One region of the Pseudomonas sp. TNT2022 ID642 genome, then DNA from elsewhere that is predicted to be linked to it. Evidence: predicted binding sites of a transcription regulator. Region 1 holds the regulator's gene; the other holds the start of a gene.
What was found. Region 1 encodes FliA, which starts transcription of late flagellar genes. Its sites were predicted from a motif close to CTAAAGTTTNNNNNNNNNNNGCCGNTAA; they were not measured.

Region 1 (4,211 bases):
TGCCATGCAACTGATCAAGCAGGGCTTCGAATTCGTCGTCGGTGATGTCAGAGCTGTCACCCTTCGCCGGTGCCGCTGGGGCTGCCGCCGCTGGTGCAACCGCGTCCACCGCGAACTGGCCCTTGCCGTGCAACTGATCGAGCAACGACTCGAACTCGGCATCGGTGATTTCATCGCTCGCGGCTTCAGCGGCCGTTTGTGCAGGTGCAGCAGCGGCCGGGGCCTCGGCTTCGGCCTTGACGGCGTTCAGCGAATCCAGCAGCTGTTCGAATTCGTTATCGGTGATGTCGCCCGACGCGTCGCCTTCGACGACCAGCTCTTCGATCATCTCGGCCACTGGCGAAGCCGGGGCTTCGTCCGCCGATTGCGGTTCGGCCAGACGCGCCAGGGCGGCCAGCAGTTCCGGGGTAGCAGCGGTGATCGGTGCACGTTCGCGGACTTCGCTGAACATGCTGTTCACTGCGTCCAGTGCTTCGAGGACAACGTCCATCAGTTCTGCATCAACGCGACGCTCACCCTTGCGCAGGATGTCGAACACGTTTTCGGCGATGTGACAGCACTCCACCAGCTCATTGAGCTGAAGGAAGCCGGCGCCCCCTTTTACAGTGTGGAAACCGCGAAAAATTGCGTTGAGCAGATCTGCGTCATCCGGACGGCTTTCCAGCTCGACCAGTTGTTCGGACAGTTGCTCAAGAATCTCGCCGGCCTCAACCAGGAAATCCTGAAGGATCTCTTCATCGGCGCCGAAGCTCATTAATGGGGTGCTCCTACAGGTCTAAAAACCCAAAAAACCTAAAATTCCAAAACTCTAGAACCCGAGGCTGGATAACAAATCGTCCACATCGTCCTGACCGGACACAACGTCTTCTCGTTTATCGGCATGAATCTGCGGACCTTCACCCTGCGAGAGATGTTTTTGTGGATCTTTTTCTGCAAGCATCGCGGCGCGGTCATGTTCGATGCCCGCAAAGCGGTCGACCTGACTGGCCATGAGCACGAGTTTGAGCAAATTGCTTTCGACTTCGGTGACCAGTTGGGTCACACGCTTGATCACCTGACCGGTCAGGTCCTGGTAATCCTGGGCCAGCAGGATGTCGTTGAGATTGCTCGACACCGCACGGTTGTCCGTGCTGCTGCGTGACAGAAAACCGTCGACCCGGCGCGCCAGTTCACGGAACTCTTCAGCCCCGACCTCGCGACGCATGAAGCGACCCCAATCGGCGCTCAAAGTCTGGGCTTCGTCAGCCAGACCATTGACCACCGGTGTGGCGCTTTCCACCAGATCCATGGTGCGGTTGGCCGCGGCCTCTGTCAGCTTGACCACATAGCCCAGGCGTTCGGTGGCGTCGGTGATTTGCGACACTTCCTCGGCCTGCGGCATGTTCGGGTCGATCTGGAAGTTGACGATCGCACTGTGCAGTTCACGTGTGAGCTTGCCCACTTCCTGGTACAGGCCACGGTCACGGGTCTGATTGAGCTCATGGATCAGTTGCACAGCGTCACCGAACCTGCCTTTTTCAAGGCTTTCGACCAGTTCGACCGCGTGTTTTTTCAGGGTCGACTCGAAATCGCCCTGTGAAGATTCGTTATGCTCCATAGCTCCCCCGCGCGTTCATCAGCCGATGCGTTCGAAAATCTTCTCGATTTTGTCTTTCAACGCCTGAGCCGTGAAAGGTTTGACTACGTAGCCGTTCACACCGGCCTGAGCGGCCTCGATGATCTGCTCGCGCTTGGCTTCTGCAGTCACCATCAGCACTGGCAGGTGCTTGAGTTTTTCATCGGCACGCACGTGACGCAGCAGGTCGATACCGGTCATGCCCGGCATGTTCCAGTCCGTTACCAGAAAGTCGATGCTGCCGCTGTTGAGCACCGGAATGGCAGTCACGCCATCGTCAGCCTCGACGGTGTTGGTGAACCCAAGATCACGCAGCAGGTTCTTGATGATCCGCCGCATCGTTGAGAAGTCATCAACGATGAGGATTTTCATGTCTTTGTTCAATTCGACCTCCAAGCAGTCTTAAACGCGCCCAGCACCTGGACGCGCCACTTCAATCAATCGGCGCAGCACTCGAAGACTGTCTGGAGCACAACAGAGCAAGACCGGTGCCGTTCATCACCGCACCAGCCTCGTTCGCAGTGTCCCCACACTGCCTTCAGCGCGCTCGCCACTCCCCCAAACGCCCCCGCAAACGGGCCGCGCACTGGCTGTGTAACTGGCTGACCCGCGATTCACTGACGCCAAGGACTTCACCGATCTCCTTGAGGTTCAGCTCTTCGTCGTAGTACAGCGCCAACACCAGTCGCTCACGCTCCGGCAAATTGGCAATCGCGTCCGCCAGCGCCGCCTGGAAGCGTTCATCTTCCAGATCGCGTGACGGCTCCATATGAGCACTCGCGCCATCCTCGTGCAGCCCTTCGTGTTCGCCGTCCTGCAACAGGTCGTCGAAACTGAACAGGCGACTGCCCAAGGTGTCATTCAAAATCCCGTAGTAATCGTCGAGACTCAATTGGAGTTCGGCTGCAACCTCGTGATCTTTAGCGTCACGGCCGGTTTTAGCTTCAATTGAGCGAATTGCGTCGCTGACCATACGGGTATTGCGGTGAACCGAGCGTGGCGCCCAGTCCCCTTTGCGCACTTCGTCGAGCATCGCGCCGCGGATTCGTATGCCCGCGTACGTTTCGAAACTGGCGCCTTTGCTGGCGTCATATTTGGTCGAGACTTCGAGCAGGCCGATCATCCCGGCCTGGATCAGGTCTTCGACCTGCACACTCGCCGGCAAGCGTGCCAGCAAGTGGTAGGCAATGCGTTTGACCAGTGGCGCGTAACGCTCGATCAGCTCGTACTGCGCGTCACGTGCCGACTTCTTGTAGTAGTTCATACCGCTTGCGGTCATAGCACGGGCCCTGCCGTTTGCTGCACGAGGCGCTCGACGAAAAACTCAAGGTGGCCACGCGGGTTAGCGGGCAGCGGCCAGGTGTCGACCTTCTGCGCGATCGCCTTGAACGCCAGTGCGCACTTGGAACGCGGAAAGGCTTCGTACACCGCGCGCTGCTTCTGCACCGCTTTACGCACGCTTTCGTCGTAAGGCACGGCGCCGACGTATTGTAGAGCGACGTCGAGGAAGCGATCCGTGACCTTGGTCAACTTGGCGAACAGGTTGCGCCCTTCCTGCGGGCTCTGCGCCATGTTGGCGAGGACGCGGAAGCGGTTCATGCCGTAATCGCGGTTGAGCAATTTGATCAGCGCGTAAGCGTCGGTAATGGAAGTCGGCTCATCGCAGACCACCAGCAACACTTCTTGCGCGGCGCGTACAAAACTGACTACCGAGTCACCAATACCCGCAGCGGTGTCGATCACCAGTACGTCGAGATTGTCGCCGATGTCGCTGAACGCCTGAATCAGGCCGGCGTGTTGCGCCGGGCTCAGGTGGACCATGCTCTGCGTGCCGGACGCCGCCGGCACGATGCGAATGCCTCCGGGGCCTTGCAACAGCACGTCGCGCAATTCGCAACGGCCTTCGATGACGTCGGCCAGTGTGCGTTTAGGGGTCAGCCCCAACAATACGTCAACGTTCGCCAGACCGAGGTCGGCGTCCAGCAGCATGACCCGACGGCCAAGCTCTGCCAGCGCCAGCGACAAGTTCACTGACACGTTAGTCTTGCCGACGCCACCTTTGCCGCCGGTCACCGCGATCACCTGTACGGGATGCATGCTGCCCATGTTATTTCTTTACCTTGTCTTGCATAGACGGAGGCCACATTACTGGCTGCGCGTTCACAACCGGAACAATGCATGGCAGACCATCGATGTAGGTACAAAAACTGTTCATGAATACCTCAGCCTACCTGCTTGGTCGGGCTGTGATAGATATCAGCGAACATGTCAGCCATGGCTTCTTCGCTGGGTTCTTCCTGCATTTGCACGCTGACGGCGCGGCTGACCAGTTGATGACGGCGCGGCAGATGCAAATCATCCGGAATCCGTGGGCCATCGGTCAGGTACGCGACCGGCAATTCATGACTGATCGCCAGGCTCAACACTTCGCCAAGGCTGGCCGTTTCATCCAGTTTAGTCAGGATGCAGCCGGCAAGCCCGCAACGCTTGTAACTGTGATAAGCGGCGGTTAGAACCTGTTTCTGGCTGGTGGTTGCCAAGACCAGATAATTTTTTGAACGGATGCCACGCCCGGCCAGACTTTCGAGCTGCATGC
Region 2 (4,211 bases), on a different contig from region 1:
CGACGGCCGCAATCACGCCGATGCAGAAAATCGATACGAACGAATAGGTCGCCGCCCCCAGTCCGCCCCCGGCCAGCGCCTCGGGACTCAGGCGCGCCATCATCAGGGTGTCGGTCAGCACCATCAACATGTGCGCCAACTGTGAAGCAATCAGCGGCCCTGCCAGCCGCAGGATGGCCCAGAGTTCGGTACGCACAGGATGCTGCATGGTCATCACCACTCGATTTTCAGAGGGAACAAGAGAGCGTCGATTCTCGGCGCTTGGCAGGCTTAGCACAAAGGGATAAAAAGGATGGGTGGCATGAGTAAAACTCATCCTTGATTGAATTTGTCCATTTCGCTGGATCCCGCTGCAGGAGCCTTGTGCATGTCCCGTCGACTTCCTCCGTTGTATGCCCTGCGCGCATTCGAAGCTGCAGCACGGCACAGCTCTTTCACGCGTGCGGCCGAGGAGTTGTCGATCACCCAGAGTGCGGTGAGCCGGCATATTCGTACGCTCGAAGATCACTTTGCCTGCAAGCTGTTTCACCGCAGCGGTCGCCACTTGCAGTTGACCGAATCGGCCCGCCTGCTATTGCCGGGCATTCGCGAGGGCTTCACGGCGCTGGAGCGAGCCTGCAATACCTTGCGCGCCGAAGACGACATCCTGCGCATGAAAGCCCCATCGACCCTGACCATGCGCTGGCTGCTGGCGCGATTGAGTCGCTTCCGCCATTTACAGCCAGGCAACGAAGTGCAACTGACCAGCGCGTGGATGGACGTCGATTCGGTGGACTTCAACGATGAGCCTTTCGACTGCGCGGTGCTATTGAGTGACGGCCATTTTCCGCCGGACTGGGAAGCGAGTCTGTTGTTTCCCGAGGAGCTGATTCCGGTCGGCGCCGCGAATCTGCTGAACGATCAGCCGTGGGACGTGGCACGGCTGGCCAGCGCCGAGTTGCTGCACCCGACGCCGGATCGCCGCGACTGGCGCAGTTGGCTGGAATGCATGGGGCTGTCCGATCAGGTGTCGCTAAAGGGGGGGCAGGTGTTCGATACCCTCGAACTGGGCATGATCGCGGCGGCACGCGGTTACGGGGTGTCGATGGGCGATCTGTTGATGGTCGCCGAAGATGTCGCGCAAGGACGGCTGAGCCTGCCGTGGCCGACCGCCGTCGCCAGCGGACTGAATTATTACCTGGTGTGGCCAAAAACCCGTCCGGGAGGTGAACGTTTGCGCCGCCTCAGCGACTTCCTGCAAGGCGAAGTCCGCGCCATGGAACTTCCGGCTGTAACACGCTTGAGCTGAAACGTTCGAGCCGCCACAATGCCGGCCTTGTGCCATAACCCTGCTGCTCGCTCAAGTATTCCGCTTTACCGCCGAATACGTGCATGTGGAACCGTCGTGCCGGTATCCACGATTCACCCCCACTATTAAAAATTATCCGAGCTGCGATCAAGGAGGATCGGAAAGTTCGGCCAGGAGCTGTCATGTCTCAACCTCGCGCTCGGATCGCCTCACAGTTAGGCCTCGCCCTCGCCGTGATACTGGCGATAGTTATCAGTGGCAGTACGGTGTTCGCCCTGCGTTCGCTGGATTCCGCCAACCTCGCCACCCGTGAAGAGCATCTGGCCAGTGAGGCGCGGCTGTTGGCCGACCAACTGAGCACCTTTCACGGCACGCTGCGTGAAAGCACCCAACGCCTGAGCGGGTTGTTCGAAAAGCGCTTCAGCGCGGGTTTGAGCATTCACCCGAGTGAACCGGTGGCCGTGGCAGGCACCCAGACCCCGGGCCTGCACCTGGGCAGCGAAGTGCTGAACAACAACTTCAAGGAAGTCGACGAGTTCAAGCAAATGACTGCCGGCGTCGCCACGTTGTTTGTGCGCAGCGGCGAAGACTTCGTGCGCGTCAGCACCTCGCTGACCAAACAGGACGGCACTCGCGCCATCGGCACCTTGCTCGATCACGCGCACCCGGCCTACGCGAAGCTGATGGCAGGACAAAGCTACGTCGGTCGCGCCTTGTTGTTCGAACGCTCCTACATGACCCAATACACCCCGGTGCGCGATGGCAGCGGCAAGGTGATTGCGGTGCTGTTCGTGGGTTTCGATTACACCGACGCGCAGAACGCCCAGTTCGACAACCTCAAGCGCTTCCGCATCGGCCAGACCGGTTCGCTGGCGTTGCTTGATGAACAGAACAAATGGCTGGTTGCGCCGGCGGGTGTGCAGGCGGTGGATCAGGCGATTCCAGTGATCAATGGTCTGGCCAAGACGCCGGGCAAAGGTCAGTTCTGGGACGACAAGTCCGAGGATTTCTACAGCGTTGCCGTGCCTTTCGACGGCGGGCCGTGGTCGGTCGTGGCGAGCATGCCGAAAGCCGAGATCCGCGCGGTGACCTGGAGCGTCGGTACGCAACTGGCCATTGGCAGCTTGCTGGCGATGTTGCTGGCGGTCGGTTCGGTGGTCTGGCTGCTGCGCAGCAAACTGGCGCCACTGAGCGATCTGGTACGTCAGGCCGAAGCCTTGGGCGCTGGCGATCTGAGCGTGCGCCTGAACGTGTCGAGCAATGACGAGATCGGCCAGTTGTCGCGCGCGTTCAACCAGATGAGTCAGGCTTTATCGACCATGGTCGAGCACATCCGTCGCGCCTCGCAAGAAGTTAACAGCCGTGCGCAGGCGTTGTCCGGTTTGTCCGGCGGTGCGTACGAAGGCATGGAACAGCAGTCCGGCGAAATCACCAGCATGGCCGGTGCGGTGGAAGAGTTCAGCGCTACGTCGTTGAACATTGCCGACAACATGGGCGCGACCCAGCGTCTGGCCCAGGAAAATGCTCAGCAAACGCAGATTGGCCGCAGCTCGATGGAAGAAGCGTCGTCCTCGCTTGAGCAAATCGCTGGCGCTCTGAACAGTACCGCGACCGTGATCAACACTCTCGGTCAGCGCTCCCAGGAAATCGGCGGCATCGTCGGCGTGATTACTTCGATTGCCGAACAAACCAACTTGCTGGCGCTCAACGCCGCTATTGAAGCCGCCCGTGCCGGCGAACAAGGTCGCGGCTTTGCCGTGGTAGCGGATGAAGTGCGCAGCCTGGCCTCGCGCACTCGTCAGGCCACGGATGAAATTTCCAGCATGATCCACAGCATCCAGCAGGAAACCGGCAACGCGATCAGCACCATGGAACAGGGCAATGTGCTGATGCAGGAAGGTCTGTCGCGTAACGCCAATGTCGCCTCGGCGTTGGCGCGCATCGATGAGCAGAGCCGTTCGGCGGGTCAGCAGTTTGCCGCGATTACCACAGCGACTCAGGAGCAGAGCAGCACAGCGACCTTGCTGAGCAGCAACCTGCAAAGCATTGCCATGGCTAACAGTGAGCAGCGCGAAGTGGTGTCGAATCTGGCCGTGACCGCCAAGGAGCTGGAAAGCCTGGCGGCCGAACTGCGTCAGGAGGTTGACCGGTTCCGTTAAGGCGCCGGTGCCTTATTGATACACCGAGAGGTCTTCACTGGAGTCGACCTCTCCCCATTCGCCGGTGTAGGCGACCGCTTCAATCGGCACACGACCGGCATCGATAACGCGTTGCAGGGTGTTGGTCATGTGCATGCTGTCGCGTTGCTGCGGCGACAGTTCGGCGCGCAGCCGCACGACTTCCGACCAGCCTTCGGGAGTGAAACGCAAAAGCCCCATGTACTGCCCCTGAACATCGTCCACCGATTGCGGCTTGTTGCCGATTTCGGCCAGCGTGTGCGCGGCGGTCAGGCGAAAGGTTTCGGCATCCAGCAACGGGTCGCCGAAGCGTTCGGTCCACAGCTGCAACCAGTTGGGGTCGTAGGTGACGGCCAGCGTTGCGTCGCTGTTGATCAACGACTGTACGGCCACAGGGCTGTAGAAAATATCCGAATAACTGACGATGCACGGCTCGCCCTGAAGCCAGGACTCGGCGCAGGCCAGTGACGAAACCATGTTGGTCTCGGCCCAGCGCGGGTTGTGAAACTCGCTCAAACCACGCTCTGCCAGCAGCTCGCGCTTGTAGCCGGTGACCACCGCGATGTCGCTGATACCCGCTGCACGCAACGACTCCAGCTGCCATTCCAGCAGCGGTTTACCGCGCAATTCGACCAGACATTTTGGACGTTCATCAGTGAGGCTTTTCATGCGACTGCCACGTCCGGCAGCCAGAATAATGGCTTTCACAACAGGTCTATCCCGTGAGTTCTTCAGTGGATTCGGCT

Region 2: the regulator FliA is predicted to act here: its motif matches at 1,339-1,366, upstream of M5G26_RS20300 (methyl-accepting chemotaxis protein).

Annotation. Positions count from the first base shown of each region.
Region 1 is NZ_JAMDGW010000044.1:5,408-9,618, reverse strand. It holds gene M5G26_RS28785 (chemotaxis protein CheA) at 1-754, opposite strand, end outside; gene M5G26_RS28780 (protein phosphatase CheZ) at 809-1,597, opposite strand; gene M5G26_RS28775 (chemotaxis response regulator CheY) at 1,616-1,987, opposite strand; gene fliA (RNA polymerase sigma factor FliA) at 2,154-2,894, opposite strand; gene fleN (flagellar synthesis regulator FleN) at 2,891-3,721, opposite strand; gene flhF (flagellar biosynthesis protein FlhF) at 3,838-4,211, opposite strand, start outside.
Region 2 is NZ_JAMDGW010000019.1:446,823-451,033, reverse strand. It holds gene M5G26_RS20310 (NorM family multidrug efflux MATE transporter) at 1-208, opposite strand, end outside; gene M5G26_RS20305 (LysR substrate-binding domain-containing protein) at 368-1,288, shown strand; gene M5G26_RS20300 (methyl-accepting chemotaxis protein) at 1,471-3,447, shown strand; gene M5G26_RS20295 (phosphocholine cytidylyltransferase family protein) at 3,460-4,173, opposite strand; gene M5G26_RS20290 (gamma-glutamyl-gamma-aminobutyrate hydrolase family protein) at 4,181-4,211, opposite strand, start outside.